Regions from separate parts of the Peribacillus sp. FSL H8-0477 genome, predicted to be linked through region 2. Evidence: riboswitches for the same ligand, from Rfam matches in the RefSeq annotation. Region 2 holds a riboswitch; each other region holds the start of a gene.
The links. A riboswitch is a leader RNA that binds a small molecule or an ion and turns the genes downstream of it on or off. The one in region 2 is predicted to bind thiamine pyrophosphate.

Region 1 (10,801 bases), 660 kb from region 2:
CTCCACGGAGAATATCTGCTAGGACTTCTTTATCCAAAACTGAAATGGGAAAAGCCACAATATTTAGAGCCGTCAGCGGCTTCCCGCCCATCGCATAAATATCACTTAAAGCATTTGCTGCTGCTACTTGTCCAAAATCATACGGATCATCTACAATCGGTGTAAAGAAATCCAACGTCTGAACTAATGCCAATTCATCAGTCAACTGATATACACCGGCATCATCACTCGTATCAAGTCCAACTAAAAGATTAGGATTCGCCGCTTGCTTGGGCAGTGAACGCATAACTTCTGCTAAATCAGCAGGACCAATTTTACATCCACAACCGCCTTTAGAAGATAATGAGGTTAATTTAACTTTATTTGTGTGTGTCATTTGACAACAACCTTTCTTTTTCTAGGTCTGTATATACTACTATTATAGATCACAAATAAAAATAAACCTTCATTCCGGCCTTAAATTATTAACATTTTTATATTCGAAACAATCAGAAATATCAACGAATGTTTCAAAGGAATTTATTAGTCGAATAGGCTTATCATTTACATTACACATACATTTTCCAAATTTACTAAGCAAAGAATCTTCAAACCAATATTTAATGTGATATACTTTTATCGCAATCTAATTATATATTTTTCACTGGAGGTTCCATCGTGCAAGCAAATAGTTCCGTTCCACAACAGCCGGCTGGAAGTAAGAAAACTGGTTGGTTTATTTTTAGTTTCGTATTAATTGCCGTAGTTGGATTAATCTACGTTAAATGGTGGCCGTATTATAATAAATCGATTTTAGCCATTAATACTCATTCGATTGGAGATTCAATACTTGGCGATACATCAAATACCCCTTTTTCTTGGGATAGCGCTTGGAGCTATGGTGTTACGTACTTCCAATCTGTTTGGAAAGCAGCGGTACTTGGCATTCTTCTTGGTTCCTTGATTCAGGTACTTTTACCTGCACAATGGCTGTTAAAAGTCCTTGGGAAAACATCTTTTGGCAGTACTGCCATTGCCGGATTGGCTTCTTTACCAGGAATGATGTGCACATGCTGTGCAGCTCCTTTAGCAGTAGGTCTTCGTAAAAGTAACGCTTCCGTAGGAGCAGCCTTGGCATTTTGGCTTGGTAATCCTGTCCTTAATCCTGCGACATTAATTTTCATGACCTTCGTATTGTCATGGAAATTCACCGTATTGCGCGTTGTATTCGGCTTAATTCTCGTGTTTGGTGTCAGCTTTTTAGCAAACCGATTTGCAAAAGACGTTCAACCTGTAGATCTCGATGCTGTAATTGCAAGCCAAGAGAAACAGCCAGAGGGATCATTTATTGCTAGGTGGATGAAAAGCCTTAGTATGATGGTTTTATATGTTGTTCCAGCTTATCTATTATCTGTATTACTTCTAGGAGCAGCACGCGTTTGGTTATTCCCAGAGATGAGCGGTGCAGCTGCAACTGGTATCATCGCCATTATCCTTTTTGCTATTACCGGAATGTTGTTCGTCATTCCTACTGCGGCAGAAATTCCAATTATCCAATCCATGATGCTTTTCGGACTTGGAGGCGGTCCTGCAGCAGCGTTATTACTCACACTGCCTGCGATCAGTCTTCCTTCGTTAATCATTGTCGGTAAATCATTCCCAAAACGTGTACTAGCCTTTGTAGTGACGTCTGTTGTCGTTCTTGGTATAATCTGCGGTCTCATTGGCATGTGGATATTATAAACTTAGACAGAAAGGACCTGAATTAACTTTCAGGTTCTTTTTGTCTCATGGAATATATTGATACCGCTTAAGATTAACCTGGTTTCCCCCTGTAATCGTAATTCCTTCACGCTCTAATGCAAATACTTGTACAGCCAATAAATCTGGATTTCCTATCCCTAACTCCCCTTTGGCGTTAATCACTCTGTGCCACGGAAGATTATATTTTTCACTCATTGAGTGCAGAATCCTAACCACTTGTCTCGCTGCTCTAGGGTTGCCTGCACATCTAGCTATTTGACCATATGTCATCACTTTACTTTCTGGAATTTCTTGAATAATACGAATTACCCCCATGGTGAAACTTTCCAACAAAATCACCCCCATTTAGTTGTCCTTATAGTAATTCATAGAAAAAAGAAGGGCAAATTAAAACAGGCTGCCGAATGGTTCTCGACAGCCTGTTTTGATTTTTACTTATACATATTCTTTATTAGATGTCACCAATGTGACCAAGTACCCTAATATTCCTCCCACAATTGCTGGAAGAATCCAGCCCAGTCCTACTGAGTACAGAGGAAGGATGGTAGTAAACAAATCATCAATAACTTTGATGGTAAATCCTGCAGCATTTAATCCATCAAACAAACTAACAATAAAGGTCATTCCGATACAGCCGATGTACACTTCTGAACGGCCATTAAATACTGAATCCAAGAATGTTAAGAAAATCAAGCAAATCGCAATCGGATAGATAGCTGTCAAAACAGGAACGGAAATCGCAATCAGTTTCATTAACCCTACGTTTGCAAAAAGCGCACTGAATACGGACAAAATAATCGCAATTTTTTTGTACGAAATACTAGGGAAAATTTTATGAAAATACGATGAACAAGCCGTAATTAAACCAATACTTGTCGTTAAGCATGCAGCGACTACAATTAATCCTAATAATAATCTTCCATTAGGCCCAAAGTAATGAGTAGATACACCAGATAAAACAGTACCTCCATTATCTAATAACCCAAGCTTTCCAACACTTGATGCTCCGATATAGGTAAGTGCTGTGTAGATAACAGCAAGCAGTCCTGCAGCAATTAACCCTGCTTTCATACATGTGAACATAACTTGCTTCTTAGCTGTGATTCCTTTTTCTCTGATTGCATTTATAACAATGATTCCAAAAACAAAAGAGGCTAGGGTATCCATTGTCAGGTACCCTTCTTGGAAGCCCTTAAAGAATGCATTGTCCATATACGTTTCAGTCGGTGCTTTAAAGTCGCCAAGTGGATTAACAATGGCTGTAACAATTAGAATTCCGATAAATATCAATAACAGCGGGGTTAAAACTTTACCAACAATATCAACAATTTTCGAAGCATTTAGAGAGAAGAAACAGGTTATAGCAAAGAATATCAGTGTGAAAATAAGTAATGGCATAAAGCCAACATCATCACCTAAGAATGGTTTAACACCAATTTCATAAGATACGCTTCCGGTTCTTGGAATAGCAAATAAAGGTCCAATAGCTAAATATAGAATAGTAGTAAAAATAATACCGAATAACGGATGAACTTTACTAGCCATTGCATGCAAATCACCTTTACCTGAAAAACCTAGTGCAAGTACACCTAACAAAGGTAGACCTACCCCTGTCACCACAAAGCCAGCATTCGCACTCCAAACATTAGTACCTGCCGATTGTCCAAGCATTGCTGGGAAGATTAAGTTCCCTGCACCAAAGAATAAAGCGAACAACATAAATCCAATTGCTATCGTAAACGAAAACGATTCTTTTCTAGTCAACATACATTCCTCCAAAAAACATATTAAGTTGTGTCAAGATTCAAGCTGCACTACTATATAGTCTCTGTTTTTCACAAAAATTAGACTATTTTATCGATACATTTCTAGCAAAACATATTCATACTTTCTTTTTCTCTAACGAAATATTCAGGTAATATTATCGAAATATAACATACAAATTATATACATGCAATATATTACATGATAAAAATGAAAATTCATCGTTCAGAAACTCATTATTCTTCGATCATCTACAAAATATATTAGAGTAATATATTGCGTTTTACTAAAAAAATAGTATGCTATAATTAAAATATAGTAAAATTTATCTTATTTATCTAAATAGAGGGGAGACATTATGCCTATACCCGTTAACTTCTCTACACCAGCTCGTGTATCCGCTAAAAATCGTGCTTATACTCAAATTCTTGAATGGATTATCGATGGTACCCTGCAGCCACAGGAAAAGTTAAATGATGCTGATCTTGCACATGCGTTGGGCGTAAGTCGCACGCCTATTCGTGAAGCATTACAATTACTCAATGTTCAAGGGTTTGTTGAAATGTTCCCAGGCGTTGGTACCCAGGTAACCCCTGTCAATAAGGAAGATATTCTAAAAATACTTCCACCCTTAGCGGCCTTACAAGCTTTAGCGACAGAAATTGCTGCCGAAGTCATTAATCAGAAAACAATACGTACCTTACGGTTGATCAATACCCAGTTTGCCGAAGCAGTGAACAATCATAATTTTCATCTTGCTTTGAAACTCGATGAACAATTCCATCAAATTATAATAGAAACGACAGATAACCCATATATCTTAAATACTGTCTCCACTTTACAATCGCATGTACGCCGGCTCTATTTTCATAAATCTATTATTCTAAGGCACGAATCAATCAATGAACACGAAGCCATTCTCCGAGCTTTTGACGATAACAACAAAGAATTGGCCGCAAATATTGCACGTGAAAATTGGTTGTATCCGATGATTACTACTGATTAAAAAAAAGATGCTATCCCTGATTACAGAGAAGCATCTTTGTTGTACATACACCCTAGTAAATGGTATATTCTAGAACAATAGTTACATAGAAAGGAGACTACTTATGGCGAAACTTTCTCTAGCAGAAGCTGTGAAGCTAAAAAGTGTACTCTCAAAAAGAATCCATGAATTAGAAGATGAAATGGACCGGGCAGCCTTTATTGAAGTTGAAAAAGGCAGTAAATTGCCCAAACAAGCACGAACACTGCAAAATGTCGAACAAGATATTGAAGAAGTTCGAAAAGACTTCCGCTTACTTGATAAGTTGATGTATCAAGCCAATATTGAAAACAAGATCTTGTTTGATACGAACTCTATTCCCATTGTTGAAGCCATTGAGCTTGCAACTCAGCTTCGCGCTCAGGCACGGAAATGCAAAGAGTATGGAGCTGCTCCAAAGGAAGAGTATGTTCATTCCTTCAGCGAGACCGTTTCAATCGTACGTACAGCTACCTTTGAGCCTGAAACATATCGTGTCAAAGCCATTGAGCTTGAGCGTCGAGCTAACAAGCTATCAAATTTAATCAATGCCATCAACTATACGATCGAATTAGAATTTGACAGCGAGAAATATTTTTAACCCTTGAAGGGGTGAGACTCCCCTTCAAGGCATAGAAGGAATCCTTGTGTACTTTGGTACAATATAAAATGAAATGGCAAAGGACTCAACCAATTATCCAATGACCCATTATACATTTACCTGTAACCAATAACCAACTACTGCAATGGACGGTCGATGACCACTCTAGTTTTTTTCTTTCCTTCTATGAATCCCTCATTCCCTGTGAATGAGGGATTGTTTTTTTCTCTGGTTTAAAAGCAGCTATTATAATTATGGTTTTACCAACAAATCAAAGTTGTTCTCTGTAAAAGTAAATCCTTTCGATGGGGCTTTTAATAGAAATCCATTCGGTGAATTATTCGAAGAACTAAATCAAAAGGAATCTACCTATACTATATCTATATTGATGCCTTGATTCCTAAAAGTGTAGGACAAAGTAACATGGCAGTAGCTAAAGCACTTAAAAAGGGTAGCCATGTGTCTGCTACCCTTTCTATCATTTAATCAGTATTTACTTATAGTTGATACATATGATTAAGAGGTCCGCTGCCCTTGCCTAGATTAAGGTCGTTTTTAAGTGCACCAGTAAGATAGTTTTTTGACAGTTGGATACTTGTCTTCATATCTGCTCCAGCTGCTAAATTACACGCTATACTAGAAGACAGCGTACAGCCTGTACCATGCGTATTAGGATTATCAATTCTTTCACCTGAAAACCAAATAAATTCTCCATCAAGATACAGTAAGTCATCTGCTGACGCAGGAAGATGCCCTCCTTTTATTAAAATATTTCCTGAATAGCTTTGTGCAATTTTAACAGCAGCGTTTTGCATATCTTCCTTTGAATTAATTTTCATCCCCGAAATTGCTTCTGCTTCAGGAATATTCGGGGTAATAAGTGTAGCAAGCGGCATCAGGTTAGTTAGGAGACTGTCCATCGCCTCTTCATTCAATAACCGACTGCCGCTTGTAGAAATCATCACCGGATCTAGAACAATATGATTTGGTTTATGCTCCTTCAGTTTTTCAGCGATTACGTTGATAATAGCCGGTGAGGATACCATTCCAATTTTCACGCTATCTGGGAAAATATCAGTCATAATACAATCTAACTGTAATCCTATAAATTCTGGTTGTGTTTCCAAGACCCCCTTTACTCCCATCGTATTTTGAGCTGTCAATGCTGTGATTACACTCATCGCATACATTTTATGTGCCGTAATGGTTTTGATGTCTGCTTGAATACCTGCTCCGCCGCTGCAATCTGAACCCGCAATACTAAGTACCTTTTTCAAACAAACCCCTCATTTCTACTTTTTAATCATTTTTGTTGAAAGAACATGTAATTCCCGGCTCGCTTCTTTTATATCTTGTGCCGCAAATATTGCTGATACAATAGCTGCCCCGTCCACTCCGCTGCCGTTTAGTTTTAGGATATTACGTTGATTAATGCCTCCTATGGCAACAACTGGGATTGTAACGGCTTCACATATTTCTCTTAATGTTTCGAAAGATACCATATCTGCATCCATTTTTGTTGAAGTACTGAACATAGAACCTGCTCCAAGATAATCCGCGCCACTTTTCTCAGCCGCAATTGCCTGCTCAACGGTCTGAACCGATACGCCTACTATTTTATCAGGGCCAACCAATTTCCGTGTTTCCTCTATTCCAAGATCATCTTGTCCAATATGAACACCATCTGCACCGCAATCAACGGCTACCCTCACGTAATCATTAATCACAAATGGAACTTGATAACGATCCGTTACTTCCTTTATTTGCTTAGCTTCCTGGAGAAATTCGTCATACCCTAAGGTCTTTTCACGTAGTTGAATAAAGGTTGCTCCGCCCTTTATTGCTTCCTCTACTTGTTCACTCAATGACTTTTCCCCCACCCACATTCGGTCAGTGACTGCATACAACAGCATGGATTGTTTATCTGCTTTCAATTTTACTACCCTCTTTCAATAATGTAGTGTTGATTTTACTCATATAATCAATTAAGTAGGTTCTGAAGGAAGAGGTACCGCCATTTGTATGCTTCGTCTTTTGATAGGCAAGCTCACCACTAATGCCCATCGCACATACAGCCGTTTTTGTGCTTTCTAGTAATTGATCTGGATTACTCCCGCAAAAGGTTCCAATCACAGCTGTCAACATACAGCCCGTCCCTGTTATTTGAGACATCATCTTGTGGCCATTTCTTATGACATATGCCTTATTTTCGGCTGCAACAAGATCAACAGCACCCGTAATTGCAATGACCGCTCCAGTTTTTTCGCTTAAATGTTGTGCCAACCTAATGTTTTCATCTAGATTTGATTCGTTTATAGCATCCATATGTGCTGCATCGACGCCCATTGTCGAACCACTTCCTTCATAAACAGTTTTTACTTCAGATATATTTCCCCTAATCACCGAAAAGTGAATTTCCTCAAGCAGCTTCCGAACAGTGTTAGAACGAAAAGCAGAAGCACCTGCTCCTACCGGGTCTAAAATAACCGGGATTCCCAGCTCATTGGCTTTTTTACCCGATTTAATCATCGAAAGAATAGTCCTTTCATTTAATGTTCCAATATTAATCACCAAACTGTTGCAAATACTTGTTATTTCTTTCACTTCATTATAATCATCAGCCATAATTGGTGAACCGCCACAAGCTAAGATGATATTAGCGCAATCGTTAGCTGTCACGTAATTAGTAATAGTATGAACAATTGGTGTATGTCGTCCTACGTTCTCTAGGATTTTTTCTTCCATAGTTTCTACCTCCATTTAGATTGATACCAGTGCCGTAGCAATTATGATTAGAGACATCCAAAGCCCTCAAAAAAAACCAAAAAAGCGATATACCACAAAAGGGTATATCGCTTTAACATTATCATTCATGTAAAGTTGATTCCCTACGTTGGCATTATCCAAATCAGGTTTTAGGGTCAAAGCTACTATTCGCTTACTCTCAGCCTGCATGTGCAAGCCCCCCTGTTATTCAATTAATTTCTTCTAAATCAGTTTACCATACTCTTCCTCAAATATGAAACACCTAAATGAAAGAAAGCGGCATTAAACTTTCCCTCCTATTCTTTGTTCGATGATACCATTCCTAATAACTTAATATTGAATTTCTTGAAACTCTTCATATTTTTCGAAGTAATTTTGTTGTGAATGGAGCAGTCTTCAAAGTCCATTTAATTGGCACCAAATCGTCTACAATTCATATAAATAAAATGATTTTATCTACAAGTAACTAGGAGGATATAATGAAAACTTCAATTATACTATTGACTCACAATCAAATTGATTACACAAAAAAGTGTATCGAAAGTATCAGAAATCACACTCATTTAGACTATGAAATTATTGTCGTTGATAACGGATCAGAGGATAAAACAGTAGCTTATTTATCTGAGCAAAATGATATAACAGTTATCGAAAATAAAGAAAATGAAGGATTTGCTAAAGGTAATAACCAAGGTGTTGAAAAAGCAACAGGCGAAACCATCCTCTTTCTGAATAACGATACGGTTGTAACACCTGGATGGTTGGATTCCTTGATAAATACCTTATATTCGAGTGAAAAAATTGGGATTGTGGGCCCAGTTTCCAATAATGTTTCCGGTAACCAACAGATTTCAGTAACTTATAATCAAGAAACATTAGAAGGACTAGAGAATTTTGCTGCTGATTATGTTAAAGAAAAGTCAGGTGAGAAGAACAAGGTCTTAAGATTAGTAGGATTCGCTTTAGCATGTAAAAAGGAAGTTTTAGACGCAATAGGATTATTTGATGAATCTTTTGGCATAGGTAATTTCGAAGATGATGATTTATGCCTGCGCGCACTTCGGGAAGGTTATGAACTCTATATAGCGAAAGATTCTTTTGTCCATCATTATGGAAGTGTTACCTTCAAAAATAGTCCGATTAATTTTAATCAGTTAATGTACACAAACCAAACCAAACTTTATGAAAAATGGGGTTTTAAAGCAAACTATTATATGTTTCCACGGCCAGAAGTACTTAATTTAGTCCCTACACATACAAAAAGGCTCCTAGAGCTAGGCTGTGGAATGGGGGCAATGGCTATTAATTTAAAAGAAAAATATAATTGTGAAGTTATAGGAATTGAAATAGATTCAACCGTTGCAGAGTTTGCCAAACATAATCTAGATACCGTCTATTCCGCTGATGTCGAGCAATTTGACTTATCCAAGTTAGGGAAATTTGATTGCATTGTATGTGCAGATGTTTTGGAACATCTTCGTGATCCTTGGAAGATCGTAAAAGAATTATCCAACTTATTAAATGTTGGTGGTAAATTAGTTATTTCTTTACCAAATATTGCAAATATCGAGATTATAAAAGAATTACTGCAAGCAGATTTCTCATATCGAGATGCAGGTTTATTAGATCGAACGCATTTACGTTTTTTCACGCGAAAAACAATGCGCACATTGTTTCCTGAAAATTTAATCATAACATCATTATCCGGCACGACAATAGGCTATTCTGAGGCTGACCGTCTCCTTGCGGCAAGCATAGGTCCTATAGGAAAAGCCTTTGGCCTAGATACAGATTCATTCACCACAGATGCTTTTATCTATCAATATTTAATCGTTGCAGAAAAAGTATAAACAGCGCTCCTCACATCTTTGGTGAGGAGCTTTGTCTAGGGTCACCTTCCTGCCTCTTCACCCTTTCAAGCAAAAAACATATTATATAAAATCATTCGTAAAAGTAACTACAACAGAGGTGGTACTATGAAAGGAATCATTTTAGCCGGAGGCAGTGGGACTAGATTATATCCCCTAACCAAAGGAATGTCCAAGCAGTTGCTGCCTATCTATGATAAGCCAATGATTTATTACCCATTATCTATTCTTATGCTGGCTGGAATCCGTGAAATGTTAATTATTTCTACTCCTCAGGATATTGGACGATTTAAACAGCTGTTCCATGACGGGTCTCATCTAGGCTTGCGAATCGCTTATGAAGAGCAGGAATACCCAGGCGGCTTAGCACAAGCCTTCCTGATTGGAGAGAAATTTATAGGAGAAGACGATGTGGCACTAGTTTTAGGCGATAATGTTTTTTACGGTCATGGACTGACAGAAAAACTACGACGTGCAGCCAGCAGGAAAACGGGAGCAACTGTATTTGGTTATTATGTACATGACCCCGAACGATTCGGGGTAGTAGAGTTTGATGAAAACGCTCAAGCCATATCACTTGAAGAAAAACCCTTAAACCCAAAATCAAACTATGCGGTAACGGGTCTCTATTTTTATGACAATTCCGTGGTTGAACTTGCAAAAAAAATTGTACCCTCTCCCCGCGGTGAACTCGAGATTACGGATATTAATCAAGCCTATCTAAAAAGCGGTAATCTGAACGTTGAAATTTTAGGAAGAGGATTTGCTTGGTTAGATACAGGAACACACGAATCCTTACTAGAAGCTTCGCAATTTATTGAGACCATTGAAAAGATCCAAAGTATGAAAATAGCCTGCATCGAAGAAATTGCTTATAACCAGGGGTATATTACTAAAGATAACTTACTCGAATTAGCCGCCCCTTTAAAGAAGAATCAATACGGACAGTACCTAATTCGAATTGCTGATCAAAAACCATTTACAAAATAAAAAAGAGGTGTCAGATGGAAATCATCAAAACCATACTAGATGGAG
Region 2 (10,801 bases):
CTTTGAACCAGTTGTTCATGATTAATGGAATGGAACCGTAAATTAAAAATGTACTACCGATCCCTAGAGCAATTCCAGAAATGTAGAATGGGATAACCGAGTTGTACGTACCCATTAAACCGAATGCAAGTGCGTTAATAATACCTGCAATGGTTAAAATATACCGGATATCGAATTTATTTAATACTTTCCCAGCGAAGGGGAGTAAAATTGTAACTGTCAAATACATGAGTGATGTATATAAACTAATTTCAGAAACACCAACATTCAAATCTTCAGCTACTGCACGATATAGTAAACCTGCGCAGCTAACGATAATACCAACACTTGCGGCATATATGGCAGCACTTGCAACCATGATCCACCAAGCGTAGTGGATTTTACCTTGCTTTTTCATCTTTCCCACCTCGTAAGAATGGAGAAGATAGCTAGTCGCTTCTCCTCCATAAAATTTATGCTACAAAACACCCCTTAGGGTTTCACCATTATTGAATGGTAAATCCACCGTCTATCGTTACTGCGGTACCACTCATGAATTTAGCTTCTTCAGATGCGAGGAACACTGCTAAATCAGCTACTTCTTCTACTTGTCCAAAGCGGCGAGCTGGGACTGGCTCTTTTGAGATACCAGCCAGAACATCCTTAACTAGAGGGGTTTCGATAGTACCTGGACAAATTGCGTTTATTTTAATGCCATATTGAGCGTATTCCGAAGATAAATGTTTAGTGTAGCCAATTACACCGTGTTTTGTTGCAGTGTAAGCGGCGCCGCCTTTACCTGCAACAAGACCTGCAACAGAAGCGATGTTTACAATTGCACCTGTTCTGCGTTCAATCATGCTTGGTAATACAGTATTTGAAAATTCAAATACACTTGTTAAATTGATATTCACTAGGAAGTTCCATTGATCTAATGTAGTATCTAGTGACTTTTGATATTTGTCGAAGACACCAGCATTGTTTACCAATATATCAACTGGACCAAACGCTTCTTCTGTTTCTTTTACACAATTCAAAATATCTTCAGTTTTCATGACATTTACTGAAACAGCAATTGCTTGTCCGCCAAATGCATTAATTTCTGCAGCTACAGATTGTGCACCTTCTAAATTTAAGTCAGCTACAACAACTTTTGCGCCTTCTTTAGCGAAGCGGATTGCTTCACCTTGACCCATACCAGATGCTGCACCGGTAATAATGGCAACTTTGTTTTTTAATCTCATGTTTGACATCTCCCATATGTTGTTATTTTCGTTCACAATTTGTTCAAATTCTCAGTGCCTATTCACATAATATAAAGATTTGTATATAATTAAAAATACCTATTTGTAATGTGTTTATAACTTTTAGTTATAAAGGGAGGATGAAATGAATTTACTTAAGCTTCGCTATTTTTATACAATAGCGAAATTGGAAAACATGTCACTTGCCGCAAAAGAGCTTTTTATTTCACAACCAGCACTTAGTAAAGCATTAACCAATTTTGAAGCAGAACTTGAAATGGACTTGTTTTTTAGAAGAGGGAAACGCATTTCTTTGAATGAAAATGGGGAGTTTTTATATAAGCGCGCAGAGCGGATCTTTGCGGAAATACATGACTTAGAACGTGGTTTAGAAGAGAGGCGTGGTGAAGGAAGTGGAAAACTTTCCATCGTCACAACGCTGCCTTATACGTTTACTAATATTATTGATTTGTTCTTTAACGACTATCCCCAAATTAAATATACACAAGTGCCCTTATCGAAAGAAAACTTAATTCAGTTCATTGAATATGGCAAATATGATGTGTGTATTACTACAGAGAAAATTGATCATCCAAATGTCGAATGGGTACCTTTATTTGAGGAAGAAATATTTTTAACAGTACCTAAATCGTATCCAGAAGCGAATCTAGAAGTAATTGATATGAAGAATTTGAGAGAGTTACCATTTATCGGTTTAACCAATCAATATAGTTTTCGACAATTTACTGATGAATTTTGTTCATCTGTTGGTTATTCCCCTGTTTATCAAGTAGAAGTAGAAGAAGCAACAATTATATTACAACTTGTAAAGAATGGACGTGGTGCTGCTTTTACACCGGAGACATCTGTTAATTTATATGAGGATAAAATCAAACATATCAAAATTATTAATGGCCAATTCACACGAACAATTGGGTTACTAAAGCATCGCTATTTTTATCCTACACAGATTTCAAAGGCATTTATTGAACACTGTCATAATTATTTTGAGAAGATAAAGGGAAATATATAATATAGGGGGATATAGAGAAGGTCTTTGTTGTCGTATATTAACCGTTGGCTATTGTTAGTTACTAAAATGTTTTCTGAAGTAAAAACGTTTAACTACTAAGACCAAACTCAAATTATTTGTACTCATTTATATGATTCAAATTAAAGTTTTTTAGGATATTAAAAATGTCATAGAAAAAATGTAACTTTTTGAAACTTCTTTATCCTTGATTCGTAAATATAAATATGGGAAACTTAGTTTAACAAAAAACTATACTAGAATATCACAGGAGGAATTATTTTGTTAAAGAAATTGTTAACTGCTTTTATGTTGGTTACCTTTGTGTTTGCACCTATTGCGGAGCATACCTTTGTAGAGCCTACACATGAAGTGAGTGCAAAATCATATCGTTCAGGGAAAAAATCTTTTAATTCCAATAACAATCGTTCGAATTTCAACCAAAATAAATCAACGGTCAATAAACAAAAATCATCAACAAACAGCAATGCTAAAACGACAAAAACAAATTCGTTTAACAAGGGCTCATTTATGAAAAGCATGATGCTGGGCGGTATCGCCGGATTATTATTCGGGAGTATGCTGGCTAATATGGGCGCTATGGGATCCGTTCTTGGATTATTATTGAATGTACTTGTGATTGTGCTTATTATCGGGTTACTTAAAAAGATTTTCACGCGTAATAACCGCCCGAGAAACGAGGGAGACGGAACGTGGAGAAGATAAAGATATCAGAACAAGAAATCATTAACTCACTCTGTGTGTATATAGCAGATAAAAGACGAGTAAGCCCAGAACAAGTGGAAATGGAATTAATGTATGATGATGACTACGGGTTCTCAGCGGAAGCACACGTTAATGGAAGATCTCAAATATTAATTACTGCTAATATAATTGAAGCATTGCGTTTTTATATTGAACATGAGCTGAACAGGGATCCATTTGCTGCCAAGCTTGAACTTAAATTGGATGATGACGAAGGGATTATTGCATACGTTCAATAAAAGGATAAAAAGAGGCTATGCCTCTTTTTTTTGTACTTCACTCTTTACCATACCTTTCTTTGGGAATTAGGAGTCACGGTTTATATTAAAAAAAATATTATTTCTATCGTTTCCCTATATGGTATAAAATAGAATGTAAGTAAGGTTACTATACTCTCAAAAATAGGGAGTTCTCGTTTGCATTTGATGCTTAGTCTTTTTATTAATTTGACCTAGTCTATTAGATTAAATATATATTGTAAAGGAGATACATATAGTTGAATTCAAAATACCTAGACTTACTTGTCCAAAAATATGATTGTGAAGAAAAAGTAGCAACAGAAATTATTAATCTGGAATCAATCCTTAACCTACCAAAGGGTACTGAACATTTTGTTAGTGATTTACATGGGGAGTTTCAGGCGTTTCAACATGTGTTGAGAAATGGCTCTGGAAATGTAAAAGAAAAAATTAAAGACTTGTTTCAAGATGTCCTATTAGAAAAAGAAATCAATGAATTTGCGACGTTAGTTTATTATCCTGAAGAAAAAATAAAGTTAATTAAGAATCAATTTGATAAGAAACAAGAATTAAACCAATGGTATACCGTTACCATTGAGCGAATGATCAGGCTTATTTCTCATGCTTCTTCAAAATATACACGGTCAAAATTGCGTAAAGCGCTGCCGGGTCAATTTGTTTTTATTATTGAAGAACTGCTATACAAAACGAATCAAGTAAATAAGGAAAAATATTATAAAGAAATTGTTGAGCAAATTATCTCCTTAGGTCAAGCTGATAAACTCTTAACGGGGCTCGCGTATACCACTCAAAGATTAGTTGTCGATCATCTACATGTAGTTGGCGATATTTATGATCGTGGACCTGAACCTGATAAGATTATGGATACACTCATTAATTATCATTCGGTTGATATTCAGTGGGGAAACCATGATGTGCTTTGGCTGGGTGCTTATTCTGGTTCAATGGTCTGTCTAGCTAATATTATTCGTATCTGTGCAAGATATGACAATCTGGATATTATCGAAGATGTATATGGTATCAACCTGAGACCTTTGTTAACGCTTGCCGAGAAGTACTATGAAGACAATCCAGCTTTTCGAACTAAGGTAGACTCAGAACAGAAACGATCGAAACATGAAAAATTACAGATAACAAAAATTCATCAAGCAATCGCAATCATCCAGTTTAAACTCGAAATGCCTATTATAAAGAGGCGTCCATATTTTAATATGTCAGAAAGACTGTTGCTTGAAAAAATTGATTATGATAAGAAAGAAATAACGATTTATGGGAGCACTTACAAACTTGAAAATACTTGCTTTGCTACCGTGAATCCAGAGCAGCCTGAACAGCTGATTGAGGAAGAAAAGCAAGTTATGGAAAGATTATTGTTCTCTGTACAACATTCTGAAAAGCTGGCCAGACATATGAACTTCCTTATGAAAAAAGGGAGCCTCTATCTAAAATATAATGGAAACCTTTTAATACATGGTTGTATTCCTTTAGACGAAGAAGGTAATATGGAGAAAATGTCCATTGACAGCAACACGTATTCAGGCCGAGAATTACTTGATGTTTTCGAACGTTATTTACGACATTCTTTTGCCCATCCTGAAGAGACAGATGATTTAGCGACAGATATGGTCTGGTATTTATGGTCAGGAGAATATTCATCCCTTTTTGGTAAAAGAGAAATGACAACTTTTGAGAGATACTTTATTAAAGACAAAGTAACTCATAAAGAGAGAAAGAATCCATACTATCATTTACGTGAAAAGGAAGAAATTTGCCGCAAAATTTTAGCTGAATTTGATTTGGATCCTGATACAGGTCATATTATAAATGGCCATACACCAGTGAAAGAAATAGAGGGAGAAAATCCCATTAAGGCAAACGGAAAAATGATGGTGATTGATGGAGGTTTCTCAAAGGCCTATCAGTCAACCACAGGCATAGCAGGATATACATTATTGTATAATTCCTTCGGTATGCAGCTAGTAGCCCATAAGCACTTTAATTCAAAAGAAGATGTTTTATTGAACTGGACAGATGTTTTATCCATAAAAAGAGTTGTAGATAAAGAATTAAAAAGAAAAAAGGTTAGAGAAACCAATATTGGAGAGAAAATAATACAGGAAATTTCTATTTTAAATAGTTTAAGAGAATACCGCTATATGGATTGACGTAAGGAAATCTAAAAGGGTGTCGGGCCGAATGATTGAGAGTTAGGGCCGAATAAACTCCAGAAAGGGCCGAATGATTTGAAGTTTGGGCCGAATCATGCTGAGTTCAGGCCGAATGAACGAGGATTTAGCGGATCCGATGCCAATAGGGCTGCTTCAAATAAAGGGTTCATGAGAAAGCCTGGTTATCTAGATAGAAAAAGAGAAAGATACACTTTTTGAAGGCGTTTTTGCGCGAAAGGGCCATTAGGATGAATCATTCCTACTTACCGCCGAATAATTTCTGCTCAAGCAAATCTGTGCTGATCTTTTAAAAAAAGCCAAAGAAGGGGCTGTCCCAAAAGTCAGGAATATGACTTTTAGGGGTAACCCCTTCTTTGTTTTTGCCAAAACGTCGACCTTTTAGGGGACAGTGCTGATTCATGAGGAAATAACATCTAAACCAATGCAAATGTCCGTACTTGCTGCCAGTTAGATTCGTTGATCCTTTGTGGTGTTTTTATGAAGAACTTCATTGAAATAATGATTCTTCAAAAGTATTTTTAATATAAGAAAAGCAAAAAGGGAACCCATTAAAGAACTAAGGAAAAAAGCTGGTAAAAAACCAAAAAGTGCAGCTTTTTCTCCCAATATTACAAGCGCTATCGGATAACAAGTTATGGATCCAAGAATGCCAGTCCCAACTACTTCTCCGAAGCATGCGTACTGAATCTTTTTCATTTTCTTGTATAGGAGTGCTGCAAATAATGCACCAATCATGCTTCCAGGAAACGCAAAAATAGAACCAGTACCTGCCATATTTCTGATAAGGGATACCAAAAAGGCTTGTATAACAGCAAAAAAAGGTCCTAATATAACGGCAGTCATGACATTGGTTACATGCTGAATAGGAAAAATCTTTGCAAATCCAACGGGAATGAAAAAGAACGAACTAGTTAGGGTAGTGATGGCCGTGAACATGCAAGTCAGCGTCATTTTCCTCAATAAGTTCCCTTTTTCTATCATTCCATAGGCCAATCATGCTCATTGTAAACCATGTCCCAAAATAAATATTCATATCGTGAGGTCGCTATAAAGTGCTTCTCTAATCTGTTTAGGTCTCTTTCAGGCAGCCCTTCCGTCAATTCATCTAACAGTTTAGACAACCATTTGTGCACTTCAGCGAATTCGACGGATGAATAGGATTGAATCCAGCTGGCATAACGATTTGTCTCCAAGGCTGCACCATTTTGTTTCTTTAATAACAAACCAATCTCATAATAGTCCCAAGCACATGGAAGCAAACAGGCAATGATATCAGCTAATGTTCCATGATGTGCGGCATTTAGCATGTAACCGGTATAGGCAAGGGTAGTTGGTGTAGGCTCAGTATGTTCTAATTCCTTCGAGCTGACTCCAAACTCTTTGCAGTAGTTCCGATGTAAATCCATTTCTACTTGAAGAGTTTTATGAAATATACCAGCAAATTTGGTCATGGTTTCAAGATTATTAGCCTTGATGGCCCCTAAAGCAAAAAGTTTAGAGTACTCAATAAGATAGATATAGTCCTGTTTAAGGTAATAAGCAAATTTATTTTCTAAAAGCGTCCCATCACCTATTGCTTGAACAAAGGGATGTGTGTGGTTCTTCGTCCAAATTTCTTTCGAACGTTCGTGAAGTTTATCACTGAAAGATTTCAATGTGGTACTCGTCATGATAGTTCCTCCTTTTCATTTATTCACATACTTTGGAAGGAGAGTACTTCTCAATGAAAAAACAGCCGCTTTCAATTAGAAAGCGGCTGTTTTTGGAATGGACGAATCCCTTTTACAACCTGCTTTCCTCCGCTGGTATTCCCAGATCAGGTACAAAGGGTTTAATTCTCAGCCCATCGGCTCCCCTAGCAGTTTATTATTTAGTTAAACAAAAAAACCGTTCTGAAAACGGAACGGGTAGATGGATACAGTAAAAATGACCATATCATCCACTTTCCTCCGCCGGTATCATCCGGATCAGGTTCAAAGGGTCCAGAATACTATTCCATCTCAGTCTGAAGAAGACTCCCCTAGTGGTACTTCGTATGTGATTAGTGTCATCATATCAGATAAAATGGAAAATGCAACCTTTACACATTTAATATGTACAGGTGACTGGATTAATCGAAGCTGTTCTTTTTTGTAGATAAGCTCATTTAAATATTTTGCACATAGCATAAGAAAAACTGTATGAAAGGAAGGGAATAGTGGGTAAATTACAAGACTATTTTGAATCCAATAACGGACGGTTAATTCATAAGTGGATGCATTATTTTGATATATATGAACGTCATTTTGAGAAGTTTATCGGCAAAGAAATTAATATTTTAGAAATTGGAGTTTCTCATGGCGGGTCACTTCAAATGTGGAAAGACTATTTTGGGGACAAAGCTACGATATTTGGACTAGATATTGACCCTGTCTGTAAATCATTTGAGGAGGAACAAATTAATATAATCATCGGTGATCAAGGGGATAGGGAGTTTTGGAAAACAATCAAACCTACTTTACCGAAATTCGACATAATTATCGACGACGGCGGTCATCACATGACTCAGTTAAAGACTACGTTCCAGGAGATGTTTCCTGAACTTTCTTCCCACGGGGTTTATTTTATAGAGGATTTGCACACGTGCTATTGGGAGGAATACGGAGGTGGACTTGGTAACCCTGATAACTTTATTGAATACTCAAAAAAAATGATTGATAATCTAAATGCTTGGCATTCGAGGGATCCTCATTTGTCAATAAATCAGTTCACCACATCCGTTTTTTCAATGAGTTATTATGATAGTGTTTTAGTAATCGAAAAGAAACCAATAGAATATCCATCTACTCAAATAACAGGGACTCTATCTTGGTAAGTTAGATGAGGCGTTAGGTTTTAGCAAATATTGAAGGAGTAGAACGTATTACAAAAGCAAAAGATATAAAAGATACATGATGAGAAGGTCGCCAATTGGCGGCCTTCTTCACGTTCTTCACAAATTCTAGATGGTTGTTATAAACACTAGTTAGGAACTTTAAAATGATAGGATGGAATTTACACCTTAAAAAGATAAGATATATGTTAGCAGATTAAGAGGATTAAATAAAAAAATGTCGAATATACTATCATGAAATTGAAGTAATGGAGGCGTCATTTTGAATACATACGAAATTAAAAATATTAATCCGACAGTGGAAGAATTCAAATATTTGTGTGAGTCTGTCGGTTGGAGTGACTTTATAAATTTTGAAGTGGTGGAAACATCACTAAAAAATTCGATTTACTGTGTCACGGTCAAAGAGGATGATCAAATAGTGGGCATGGGGAGAATTGTTGGAGATGGGGCTATCTATTTCTATATACAAGATATAGTGGTCCATCCAACCTATCAAAAAAATGGTATTGGAAAAGAAATAATGAATAAGTTGGTTGAGTATTTACATACTAATGCACCCGATAAAGCGTTTATCGGATTATTTGCCTCCCAAGGGAATGAGTCTTTTTATGAGAAATTTGACTTTAAAGATTATTCTCCTAATATGACGGGGATGTTTACAGTAATTTCAAAAAACAGCTAGATTTTAAGGGTTGCTGCGGCAGCCTTTTTCTTAGTGTGCCAGGCATGGCAACTATCTAGGTGGTGAAAGTCCACTGTGGGGGTAAACATCGACCAACCACTAAGGAAGCGCAAGGTACTTACCGTGAGGTAAGGGCTGGAGGAAGCGTGGAATAAAATCTTGGCTCGACGAACAGAAATCTGATACTAAGGCTCTACAAAGGGATAAGGCTCCTAAGCAAGTCAAAGTCCAAAAGATGTGCGTAACTTTGTAGAGTAAATCAGACGAGTGAAAGAGGAAAGATAGTTGTCTTACCCTGGGAGATCTTGCGGGTGTACAACTAGTACAGTCGAAAAAGGTTAGCCGCAAGAAGTCAGCAGAAGCCATAGTAATGAAGTCATTCATGAAGGGCTGAACAATTTATAGTGTTTCAACGCCACGAATGCATAAGTGACCTACTCCGAATGTGTTAATGGGGAAAGTATGAGCGTATCTCAAAGGATAACCAAAATGGAGCTATCACTTATTACGTGAGAGGAAAGGAGAAACGAGTGTGGAACTTTTAGAACAGATTCTAAGTAATCAAAATATGAATGAAGCCTACTTGCGTGTCTATAAAAATAAAGGTGCTAGTGGGGTCGATGGAATAACGGTCGATGAACTGAAGCAATATCTGAAAGAGAACAAAGATGAGCTACGTCAGCGCATCAGAACAAGAAAATACCAACCACAAGCTGCCTTAAGAGTGGAAATCCCAAAAGAAAATGGCAAGATGCGCAAGTTGGGAATACCAACAGTAGTGGATAGGGTAGTTCAACAAGCCATTCATCAAGTTCTCAGTCCGATATTTGAAAAGCAATTTAGTGAATACAGTTACGGCTTTAGACCGAAAAGAAGTTGTGAGATGGCAATTATTAAAAGCTTGGAATTTCTAAATGATGGACACGATTGGGTAGTTGACATTGACCTTGAAAGATTCTTCGATACCGTTCATCACGATAAACTGATGCGATTTATATCCAACACAATAAAAGACGGAGATGTCATCTCGTTAATCAGGAAATACTTAATCAGTGGAGTCATGATAAATGGAAAATATGAAGACACACCTGTCGGTACTCCGCAAGGAGGAAACCTCAGCCCATTATTGAGTAACATTATGTTAAACGAACTCGATAAGGAACTAGATAAAAGAGGACTAAGGTTCGTGAGGTACGCAGATGATGCCCTCATCTTTGTGAAAAGTGAAAAAGCAGCGACTCGAGTAATGAGTTCAATCGTGAGATTTATAGAAGAGAAATTAGGTCTTATAGTCAACGCAGAGAAGAGTAGAATTTCACGTCCAAAAGAACTAAAATTCTTAGGATTTGGGTATTATTACGACTCTAAAAACGAGATATACCGAGTGAAACCTCATTCAACCTCCATACAGAAATTCCAAAGGAAGCTTCGACAATTAACAAAGCGGAACTGGAGTATTTCGCTAGACTATCGAATATTGAAACTTAAACAAGTCATATTCGGGTGGGTAAACTACTTCAGAATCTCAAGTATGAAAGAAGCTATAAAGCGAATTGATATGAAGCTTCGCTCCAGAATTAGAGTCATCATCTGGAAGCAATGGAAAATCACAAGGAAACAAATCAAATCGTTAATTCAACTAGGGATACCCGAAGAAGAAGCGAAAGGACTAACGTTCTGTCGGAAAGGTTTCCGGTATATCGGATTATCGAAAGTTGTTCAAAGAGCAATTTCAAACAAAAGACTAAAGCAGAGGGGACTACCCTCTGCTTTAGAA
Region 3 (10,801 bases), 1.0 Mb from region 2:
AATGGTTTTAGACCATTCAGCTGCGATGGAGGACTTTTCGGAAATAAGGACTTCAATAGCGTCTTCAAAGTAATTCATCATACCCTCCATAACTTTAAAAATGATTCGTTTAATTAAATTCGATAAATGGAGATAAAAGTCCTTTTTTAGATATTTCTTACTAATGATTTTCCAATTCTGATAGGTTTCAAAGCAAGCCAGCTAGTTACTTAGTAAATGGTTCGACGTGAATAATTGCTTGCTTAATATTATGCTGTTTGCTCAAATTTTCTTCAACTTTCTCGGTGATGTGATGACCTTCGAGGATACTTAAGGTTGAATCAACATGAATCGTAGATTCGACGAGAATTTGATTTCCGTGCATGCGTGCTTTAATTTCGCTCATTTCTTTTACCCCAGGTGTTTTACTAATGGTTTCTCCGATTGTTTGAAGAAGTTGTTCATCAAACCCATCAGTCAGCGAATAGGATGAATCCCGAAAAATACTCCAGGCGGTTTTACAAATAATGATTCCAACGAGTAAGGCAGCGACGGAATCAAGCCAGTTAATTCCAATTTGTGTGCCGAGGATTCCAACCAATGCACCTAGACTTACTAATGCATCAGATTTATTATCCTGAGCAACAGCGTTAATAGAAGCACTGTTAATCTTCTTACTTATATTTAAATTATAACGGTATATTCCGTACATGAAAATGGCCGAAAACAAAGCAGTATATGAAGTCAATATACTGGGTGTTTCATGGTGACCTGAAAAAAAGGTTTGTATACCGGTAACGATTACTTGAACCCCGACGGAAGCCATTATAAATGCTGATACTAAAGATGCGATGGTTTCTGCACGCCTATGTCCATAAGCGTGGTCCTCGTCAGGCGGGCGTTTTGAAATCTTTAACCCGATTAGGACAGCTAATGAGGCAAGTATATCAGTTGTATTATTCAAGCCATCTGCCCATAAACCCTGAGAATGACCGAAATAGCCGATGCTCAGCTTTAATACAGAAAGGAACAAATAGGCAGCTATACTTACATATGCTCCTTTTTCAGCGGTAATAGAGTATTTATCTTGGTACATATATTTTACCTCCCGCAATTGCCTGTTAAAGATACCAAAGTAAATGTATGTGTGTCTATAGAAAAAGAGTCGTCTAAAGTCATTTAAATTGGTGGTTTTCAGCTGTATTTCCTTGGTATAAATTTGTTGCCATAAGGAAATCTGTCGAAAAGTCTAGAATTTAATAACTTGTATGTAATTGAAATTAATAGTATATTTTGTGTAAGGATAATTGAATATATCCACAAGGGGAGCCGTATGGCTGAGAGTGAGCGAATGAGTTCTTACCCTATGAACCTGTTAGTTAATGCTAACGTAGGGATGTGGTTTTGGATAAAGCAATGCAGGTGATCCATAACCCTCTGTCATTGCTTTTTTGCGTGCAAAAAACAATGGCAGATACTCATGAACGCTTCCCACAAAGATGAAGGGGGAAGAAAAATGAACCATAAGACATTATTTTTAGTAGAGGTAGCTGTTTTTTCTTCACTGGCATTATTACTTGATTTAGTATCAGGATTTATTTTTTCAAGAATTTGGCCACAGGGAGGATCAGTGTCCATTGCAATGGTTCCGATTTTTCTCATGGCTTATCGCTGGGGAATAAAAGGCGGGCTTTCCACAGGATTTTTACTCGGCCTTTTACAAGTTGTCAGTGGAACAGCTTGGATTGCGCATCCTATTCAGGGGTTTATTGATTATTTTTTAGCCTTTACTGTAGTGGGGATTTCAGGTGTTTTTATGACTCGCGTAAGTAGTTATTATAAGAATGGCAACAAAAAAATGGGGTTGTTCTACGGAATAGCAGGAATGTTTACAGGCAGCTTCTTGAGGTATATATGTCATGTTATTTCTGGGATCTTCTTTTTTGGATCTTCCACCCCTGCTGGTACACCAGTACTTACATTCTCCCTTGTCTACAACGGCACATATATGCTGGCAAGTTTTCTTCTTTCTGGAGTAGTAGTAGCTATGTTGTATTCTTCGGCTTCAAACGTACTTCTGAAAAAAGCGTATTAAAACGGTTTCCTGTCTTTTTTTATTAAATGAGTGTAAGATGGCACTAAAATGCTAAAAGGTGACGTATGAATCGAGAAGAAATTATTGCTCTTATTTCAGGTATAATCAAACCCATTCGTTTAGATCTTGGTTATTCGCAAGAAAAGATGGCCGAAATGCTTGGATTATCTAAAAAAACACTTGTACAGATTGAAAAACAACGAGTGTCTGCAAGCTGGACGGTTGTCATTGCTATATGTGCTTTGTTTCGTGAACATACTCTTCTTCAAACGGCATTAGGCGGTGACCCGTTAGAGACGATTGATACCACGGTCCGCTCTGGCGTTACACAACGTAAAGAAAAAACATTGGGCGGCAAGGTATGGTGGACAGAGGTGTCTGTCATGTCAGGTTACATCTTACAAAAAAATAATATCAGTCTACATTATCGTATTCTCGATGATAAGTATTACAGAATATACAGTAGTTTAGATGAACAGGAAGCTGTAAATCGCTTTCAAGAATTAATTTCCACCGATAAACAAGGCCGTTCTCTTTAGGAGAATCGGCCTTGTTTGTTTATTTGTCAGGTATGTCAAGGGGTCTATTCATTTTCGCAATTAGAACAGGACATGGAGAATCTTTAATTACAGCACTACTGGTGCTGCCTAAGAAAAACTTCTTCAATCCGCTTTTCTCACTTTCTCCAACAATAATAAGACTGGCATCTGTTCTTTGAGCATAACTACAGATGCTGTCTCCTGTATTCCCTTCTAGTACTTCGAATCGGCCTTGTATTTGGTGTTCGCTTAGTAATCTTCTTACAGTGCTTTCAGCTATGGTCACACTGTTTTTTACGACTGTATGTGTATCATCCGCCTGTGAAAAACCAGGTTCCATTGCAAGCACAGGTTGATTTTGAGAAGGGTCAATATAAAATCCTTCATTAATTTCAGACATGGACTTTCCTACTGTTCGTTGTTCAACCTTTTCATTAAAAACATGCACAATAGTGAGATGAGAGCCTAAATAGGTTTTATGCAGCTTTATGCCGTACTCGATTGCTCTTTTTCCGCTGGGTGTGCCATCGTAAGCTGCGATGATATGGTTAAATTCTACTTCCATCTTTCTTCATCTCCTCAAATGTTTTAAGTATGATTGGTTCACGATTCTAGATGAAGGGATAACAGTTTATTATGTTATACCCTCTTTTACAAAATTTATCCATAGTTTAATTATGTATTTTTTGACATAAAGAAACAAATAAGACGATGGTCATCTATAAAAATGGGGATGGTTGGTATATTATAATAATATGCTGTCTAGAAAGAGGTGGTAAGATGCAACGTAATATTCCGAAAATGCACCCTACAATTAAACGCTGCTTAACCCATCTAGAAGTATTAGGCACCGATGATAAAACAAAACAAATTGTCTATATGTATCTGCAAACCTTATATAAAGAATTGTCCTTATCCCATAAACACTCTAATGATCATTAAAGGTCCGGCAGTCGATTTTCTTCGACTGCTATTTTTTTAGGATTAGTGTATGTTTATTGGGAAATCATTAAACTAGTGACATAATGATATTTTAGAGGGTAGTAAAAGAGGGATAGACCTTTTTACCATATGAAGATTTTTTGATTGTTGGAGGGATTGTTATGGAAGGGGATCGACGGTTAAGAACAAAAAAACGGAAGAGAGCCAGACTAATCGGTTTTGTTCAGGTTGGTATCTTAGTACTGTCAATTATTACACTAGCGGCAGCTGGCTTTATATATTCTGTATTACCAGATACTGATATTAGTCAATTAAAGAATCAAATTGGTCACTCTACTAAGATTTATGATCAAGATAACCAATTGGCGAGTACTGTGACTGCGAATAAGTCAGAGGGAATATCAATAGAAAAAATACCAGAACATGTAAAAAACGCTGTGATTGCAATCGAAGACCGCCGCTTTTACGAACATCATGGTATTGACTATAAAGGGATAACACGTGCGATGGTTAATAACCTGAAGGCGGGTGGAATTGTTGAAGGAGGAAGTACTCTTACGCAGCAGTTCATAAAAATCTCATTACTTGAATCTGACAGGACCTATAAACGAAAAATACAAGAATACTTTCTCGCGAAAGAAGTTGAACATGAATATAAGAAAGACGAAATCCTTGAAATGTATTTTAATCAGGTTTATTTCGGGCATGGAGCTTGGGGAATTAATAAAGCATCCCAAATATACTTTGGTAAAGATGTTGAGCAATTAACCATTTCCGAAGGAGCGATGCTTGCGGGCGTTATTAATCTTCCAAGTAAACTAGATCCCTATAAGAATTATGAAGGAGCGATTAATCGACGTAATCTTGTCCTTAGCCGAATGGAGGAACTGAATTTAATTAGTGCTGAGAAAGCGGATCAAGCGAAGAAAGAAACAATTACTCTCGCTTCGGTTGATCAAGTAGATCCGCTAAAAGGTAAGTATCCGTATTATGTCGACCATGTTTTAGCAGAGGCTTCTAAAATGTATAAGATTGATTTGGATGAGTTGTTGACTGGCGGCTATAAAATCTATACCACATTGGATCAAGAGGTTCAAAGTATTGCAGAGGCCATTTATAAGGAAGATTCTAATTTTCCAACTGGTACAAGTCCAGATCTTGTCCAAAGTGGAACTATTTTAATCGACCCGAAAACCGGCGGAATAAAAGCATTAATCGGCGGCAGGGGAACACACCAATTTCTTGGCTATAACAGGGCTACTCAGTTGATTACATCACCGGGATCATCCATTAAGCCGCTGGCTGTTTATGTGCCTGCACTAAAAGAGGGGTATGAATTAACAGATCCTTTGGTCGATGAAAAAATGGCTTTTGGCCAATATAACCCAGAAAATTTGAATGGGCAGTATAAGGGAACGGTCCCTATGTATGAAGCAGTCATGGAATCATTAAATGTCCCGACTGTGTGGCTTCTTAATGAAATCGGTATCCAAAAAGGAGTTGACTCCTTAAAGGACTTTGGACTGCCCTTAGAAAAGGACGATCGTAACCTATCTATCGCATTAGGGGGGATGAGTAAAGGAGTATCTCCTCAGGATATGGCAGAAGCATATACGGTGTTTGCCAATAATGGTGTACGGAATGAGTCTCATGCCATTGTGAAAATTCAAGACCCAAATGGAAAAGAAATGGCTGTTTGGGAAGAACAATCGAAAAAGGTGGCCACAAAAGAAGTCGTAGAAAAAATGAATTCTATGCTCTTAGGAGTAGTGAAGTATGGAACAGGTGTAAATGCCGCAGTCGAAGGTCATGAGATTGCTGGGAAAACCGGATCCACACAGGTTCCGATAGAAGGCATATCAGGAGTAAAAGATCAGTGGTTTGTAGGGTATACACCATCACTAGTTGGAGCTGTCTGGGTTGGGTATGATAAAACAGATAAAGATCATTACTTAACGACCTATAGTAGTGAAGGGGCTACTAAAATTTTTCAAAAAATTATGGCTCAATCGTTACAATCCAAAGAATCAAAATCGTTTGAAGCAGCTGATATAGGTCCATTAATTGAAGAACAAGAAAGAAAAGCTGAAGAAGAGAACCAAAAAAACTATTGGGAAGATAAGAAAGAAGAATTTAAAAAGGGCTGGAATAAATGGCGTAATAAGCTATTTAATAACGACGGCAATTAAAAAGGATAAGGTTGGCATCTTCTGATTCATTGTCGAATCAAGGAGATGTCATTTTTTTGTAAAGAGATGGATGGAATCGTATGAATAAGAGATGTGTTGTTATGGAATATACAACCATTTTTATCAATTATCTTATATAATAAAGAGAGAGAATATTTAGAAAAATAAGTAACGCGCAGAGTAAAAAATTTTAAGAAAAGAGGAGTAAGTATGATTCAGTTTGAAAGTCGGATAGTACACATTTTTTATAAAATTTAGCTATTAGTGACTTTGCAGTTAGTCCTGATGACAAAGCCCATGTTAGTGATCCAAGGCGCGAATGATCCACGCGTTGTTCAACAGGAATCAGATCAAATTGTGGCTGCTTTGGAGGGAAAAGGGAGGGAAGTGGAATATGTCGTTCTAGAAGATGAGGGACATGGGTTTACGAAAAAGGAAAATGAAATTTACGTTTACAAGAAAATCCTAGAGTTTTTTAATACACATATACATAGATAACAGGGTGTATGGAGTGCGCATGAGAAATTATATGGATATATCAAAAATGAACTAAGCACGAAAAAGGACTGCCTTAAGGCAGTCCCGAATAATTAAAAGATAAAGTTAGCAATAATACCGATTACGACAATAGCACCAATGATCATTAAGATTGTTCTCATGTTTTTTCACATCACTTTCTTAGAGTAATAGTAAGTGTACTCATTAGAGTTTAATTTTATGATTAGAATGTACAACAAAGTCCATCTTGTCTTCAGAAATATAAGATCCAGCACAGCATTCATTGATCTTCTGCATAATGGCCTGTACTTCAGGTCCTTCAATCATAATTTTTAAATCAGAACAGTCCTCAAGGGTGAGCATAAAGGAAACGAGTTTTGATAACCGTTCAGGTTCAACTACTCTGTTCTTGCAGATGAAGTAAATACTGCCTTCATAATTTTTGGATATTTCAAACAGATCCATAATTTGCTGCATACTTAATTTCTTATCGAAGGTTAGTTGAGATGAAATTGTTTGATTCATAAGTCGATACTCCTTTTTAAGTAATATACCAATTGTATGATTTCATCGAGTTGTAGATGTTATGTTTGCTTATGTTAGATATTTACCCGCCCTGGTTCATTTGAAACCTATTATTTGGAACAGGTAAATATTATTTTGAAATACATATTATTGAAGAGTATAAGATGACAGGTACTAATGAATAACAGCTATATGAGGTTAGCGGGGGGACAGGTCTGTATTTTTAGTGTACAAAGTAGGAACTTTCATCCGCCTAAAGTCTGAAGAAAAAATGATCAGAAGGCGGTTTTTTATCGGAAAATTCCCATGTAGTATTAAAAGAAAAAACAGAATGAGGGAATGTAATGAACAATATTATTGGGATTTTTCGTAATTCAAATTACACGAAGTTGTTTTTTGCTACGTTTACATCACAAATGGGAGGCACAATTGGACTCACCGCTTTTACCTTCTATTTGCTCGATCGTTTTTCTAGTCAGCCAGCGTATGCAACAGTTACGGAATTAATGTTTTCTTTACCGACGCTGGCCGTTTTCTTTTTGGTGGGGGTGTTTGCCGACAGACTAGACCGAAGGAAGATTGCCCTTTACTGTGATTGGATATGTGCTGGACTCTCACTAATCTTTCTTTTGTTATTATCGGTTGACATTATGCCGTTGATTTTTGGGCTTCTATTTATCCGCAGTGCTATTCGTAATTTTTTCTTTCCGGCCGAGGCTGCTCTTGTGCAAGGGATATTATCTAGTGATGACTACACCACAGCTGCTGGGTTAAATCAAATGGTCTCCAGTTTATTTATGTTATTTGGAAGCGGCATGGGTGTGTTCTGTTATTGGACGTTTGGTATTGAAGGGGCGATTGCTATTGATATGGTTTGTTTTATTATTAGCGGCTTTTTGATTAAATCGACCCAATTTACTGAAGAAATACGGCTCCCAAATGGAAGACATACACTTAAAGATTTAAATGTTTCCTTAGTTATAAAGGATTTCTCGTCAGGGTTTCTCTATTTAATTCGAAATAAACTGCTGCTTACATTAATCTCTGGGTTTGTCCTTTTTGGAATAGTAAACGGTGGTTTTTCAGTCATGCAGGTGTTTATTTTAAAATATAAGCTGGAACCGTTAGATTATGAAAAGTATGCCGTTCTTTTAGGGATTATTTTCGGACTGGGTGTTTTAATAGGAAGTATCATTGCTTCCGTACTGGCAAAAAAATTAAAACTACATCATATGCTTATTATTGGTTTGTTGATTTCTGGGACAGCGACTATCTTTGGAGCCCTGGTTAATTCAACTGTTCTATATATGTGCGGGTTAGGGATTGTAGCCTTATCTCTTCCATTGGTTAACGTCTCGTTAGGTGGGTGGCTTCCAAGTATTGTGGATCCGAAGATGATGGGCAGGGTTCAGGGATGTATTAATCCGGTGATGATGCTCTCGCAATCATTGACACTATTCCTTATTGCTGTTCTATATCCTAGCTTTGTAACGATAGAAATGTTGTATTTGATTGTAGGCAGTTGTCTTGTACTTGTGGGTTTCTTCTATATGATGATTTTGCCTAAATTTATCAATCAGGAACATGCACAAAAGAAGAAGGAAGTCGTTGCTTTATAAATGGATGAGAGAGTTCTATGATGGCTAATTATAGTAAATATGTATATGATTAAATAGGACTTTTCACTTAGATGATAGTCACATAGATTTCTTGGAGGATATAGGATGAGTATCTTTAATTTTTCTGCACAAAAGATGAATGGACAGGAAATTTCTCTTGAACAATATAAAGGTAAAGCAATAATTGTTGTTAATACAGCAAGCAAGTGCGGATTTACCCCACAATATGAAGATTTGCAAAAATTATATGAACGCTATCAAGATAAGGGATTAATTATTTTAGGTTTTCCATGTAATCAATTCGGCCAAGAAACTGAAAATAATGAGGGTATACAAACATTCTGCCAGATTAATTATGGTGTTTCGTTCCCGTTATTCGGGAAGGTTGATGTTCGCGGAGAACAGGCGCACCCGCTTTTTCAATACTTAATAAAAGCAGCTCCATTCGAAGGCTTTAAGAATAATTCAGGCAGCAGACTGTTGAAATCGATGATTGAGTCAGAGCACCCAGAACTCTTGGGAGACGATTCTATTAAATGGAACTTCACTAAATTCTTGATTAATAAGGAAGGGGAAATCGTTAAACGATTTGAACCAGCGGATGAGCCCTTTGACATGGAAGCTGATATTGAGAAATTAGTATAAAGGCATTAATATTAACGGGCAGTCCTCCAGATGAGAGGGCTGCCTTTTTACGATTTTAAAGGAATAGAAGTAGTTAAATCGAATAGATAAGAGAGATAAAAATATAGGGGGAAAGTAAATGTTTCCGAAGCTTGAGACTAGCCGATTGATTCTAAGAGAAATAGGGAATGAGGATATAGAGAGCGTTTTTTCAATCTTTTCTAATTCGGATGTCACCCGTTTTTATGGAATGGAACCGATGGAAAATAGTAACCAAGCAATACAACTTATCACGAACTTTACTAAAAGTTATCAAAAGAATCAGGGGATACGATGGGGAATTGTCAAAAAAGAAGACAATGAACTAATAGGTACAATTGGATTTAATAATTGGGCTCCGAAGAATAAACGGGCTGAAATTGGTTATGATCTTCACCCTAGTTATTGGCGGAAGGGATATGCAACGGAAGCCATTCAACGTGTATTGTCATATGGGTTTAGTCAGATGGAGTTAAATCGTATTGGTGCCATTGTATATTTGGAAAATAAGGCATCAAGACAGCTGTTGAAGAGTATCGGATTTGCAGAGGAGGGAATCTTAAAGGAATATATGCTTCAAAATGGACACTTCTATGATGTGACTATGTTTTCTCTATTAAAGCGTTCAAGAGAATAAGTAAGAGCAGAGATACCTACAGAAAGGAGTACGAATATGGATTACTCTAATAAAACGGTTATTGTAACGGGGGCTTCTAATGGTATTGGCCGAGGGGTGGCTGTTGGTTTTGCAGAAAAAGGGGCATCGGTTGTACTGGCTGATTTAGATGAGGCAGCGGGAGTCGAAGCAGCAGCTAGTTTACAAGAAAAAGGATGGCAGGCCATATTTATTAAAACAGATGTGAGACAGGAAAGTGACATTCAACAGCTGATGGAGAAAGCTGCTCAGTCATTTGGGTCGATAGATATTTTAATTAATAATGCTGGGAAAGCAAAATTTACGCCTCTTCATGAATTAGAAGTAGAAGAATGGGATGATCTATTAAATACGAATTTACGTAGTGTCTTTCTTTGTACGAAAGCGGCATCAAAATATATGAAGCAAAATGAGGCAGGAGGTGCGATTATTAATCTTGCCTCAACACGAGCGATGATGTCTGAACCTAACTCTGAAGCGTATGCTGCCAGTAAGGGCGGAATTGTTGCATTGACGCATGCTCTCGCCGCTTCACTTAGTCAAGAAAGAATTACGGTGAACGCCATTTCTCCAGGCTGGATTGAAACAGGTGATTATGCGCGGTTAAGAACAGAAGATCATCTTCAGCATTTTTCAAGACGAGTTGGCCGTCCTCAAGATATAGCTCGGGCTTGTTTGTATCTAACGGCAGAGGAAAATGACTTTGTAACAGGGATAAATCTGATCATCGACGGGGGAATGACTCGTAAAATGATTTATGAAGAATAGTCAGTCAGCTCTTTCTTGCGACCGCGATAATTTTCCTCGTGATTAAACTCTCGGTTGAGAAGCAGTTCCATCGCTTCAAGATCGGAGGTATGTACGGGTGGATCTAATTTTGACCATTGTACGTAATAAATAACATAATAGCTTTTAATTTTTCTTAAAATGACGGGCGAATTTGGAAAGGCATCATATAAAGCCTTCACTTGATGGCGTTTCATATAGGACCAGTGTAATAGATTCATAGCTGCACCTGCTTTTATTCTTTTTATCTGTGTTTACCCATTGGGAAGAACAAATAATCGACCATCTCAAAAAAGCTTAAAGACTGTGCC

Region 1: linked by a shared signal. The riboswitch ahead of thiM (hydroxyethylthiazole kinase) and the one ahead of tenA (thiaminase II) in region 2 are both predicted to bind thiamine pyrophosphate.
Region 3: linked by a shared signal. The riboswitch ahead of thiT (energy-coupled thiamine transporter ThiT) and the one ahead of tenA (thiaminase II) in region 2 are both predicted to bind thiamine pyrophosphate.

Annotation. Positions count from the first base shown of each region.
Region 1 is NZ_JBBODE010000002.1:1,115,076-1,125,876, reverse strand. Features, by position in the region: gene selD (selenide, water dikinase SelD) at 1-376, opposite strand, end outside; gene MHI18_RS17200 (permease) at 655-1,722, shown strand; gene MHI18_RS17195 (MGMT family protein) at 1,768-2,058, opposite strand; gene brnQ (branched-chain amino acid transport system II carrier protein) at 2,179-3,507, opposite strand; gene MHI18_RS17185 (GntR family transcriptional regulator) at 3,866-4,513, shown strand; gene MHI18_RS17180 (hypothetical protein) at 4,617-5,132, shown strand; gene thiD (bifunctional hydroxymethylpyrimidine kinase/phosphomethylpyrimidine kinase) at 5,630-6,409, opposite strand; gene thiE (thiamine phosphate synthase) at 6,425-7,066, opposite strand; gene thiM (hydroxyethylthiazole kinase) at 7,053-7,877, opposite strand; TPP riboswitch at 8,001-8,111, opposite strand; gene MHI18_RS17160 (bifunctional glycosyltransferase family 2 protein/class I SAM-dependent methyltransferase) at 8,378-9,748, shown strand; gene rfbA (glucose-1-phosphate thymidylyltransferase RfbA) at 9,875-10,756, shown strand; gene rfbC (dTDP-4-dehydrorhamnose 3,5-epimerase) at 10,771-10,801, shown strand, end outside.
Region 2 is NZ_JBBODE010000002.1:1,773,975-1,784,775, forward strand. Features, by position in the region: gene MHI18_RS20400 (MFS transporter) at 1-397, opposite strand, end outside; gene MHI18_RS20405 (SDR family NAD(P)-dependent oxidoreductase) at 486-1,223, opposite strand; gene MHI18_RS20410 (LysR family transcriptional regulator) at 1,369-2,256, shown strand; gene MHI18_RS20415 (hypothetical protein) at 2,536-2,979, shown strand; gene MHI18_RS20420 (YxcD family protein) at 2,967-3,257, shown strand; gene MHI18_RS20425 (fructose-1,6-bisphosphatase) at 3,515-5,443, shown strand; gene thiW (energy coupling factor transporter S component ThiW) at 5,915-6,448, opposite strand; gene tenA (thiaminase II) at 6,445-7,137, opposite strand; TPP riboswitch at 7,245-7,334, opposite strand; TPP riboswitch at 7,395-7,499, opposite strand; gene MHI18_RS20440 (class I SAM-dependent methyltransferase) at 7,665-8,321, shown strand; gene MHI18_RS20445 (GNAT family N-acetyltransferase) at 8,602-9,024, shown strand; gene ltrA (group II intron reverse transcriptase/maturase) at 9,557-10,801, shown strand, end outside.
Region 3 is NZ_JBBODE010000002.1:745,016-755,816, forward strand. Features, by position in the region: gene MHI18_RS15385 (histidine kinase N-terminal domain-containing protein) at 1-78, opposite strand, end outside; gene MHI18_RS15390 (cation diffusion facilitator family transporter) at 206-1,075, opposite strand; TPP riboswitch at 1,292-1,393, shown strand; gene thiT (energy-coupled thiamine transporter ThiT) at 1,496-2,074, shown strand; gene MHI18_RS15400 (helix-turn-helix transcriptional regulator) at 2,140-2,613, shown strand; gene MHI18_RS15405 (universal stress protein) at 2,633-3,178, opposite strand; gene MHI18_RS15410 (hypothetical protein) at 3,394-3,555, shown strand; gene MHI18_RS15415 (transglycosylase domain-containing protein) at 3,717-5,744, shown strand; partial or broken gene MHI18_RS15420 (alpha/beta hydrolase family protein) at 6,030-6,242, shown strand; gene MHI18_RS15425 (hypothetical protein) at 6,447-6,767, opposite strand; gene MHI18_RS15430 (MFS transporter) at 7,112-8,386, shown strand; gene MHI18_RS15435 (glutathione peroxidase) at 8,492-9,031, shown strand; gene MHI18_RS15440 (GNAT family N-acetyltransferase) at 9,150-9,686, shown strand; gene MHI18_RS15445 (SDR family NAD(P)-dependent oxidoreductase) at 9,723-10,472, shown strand; gene MHI18_RS15450 (hypothetical protein) at 10,460-10,687, opposite strand; gene MHI18_RS15455 (hypothetical protein) at 10,788-10,801, opposite strand, start outside.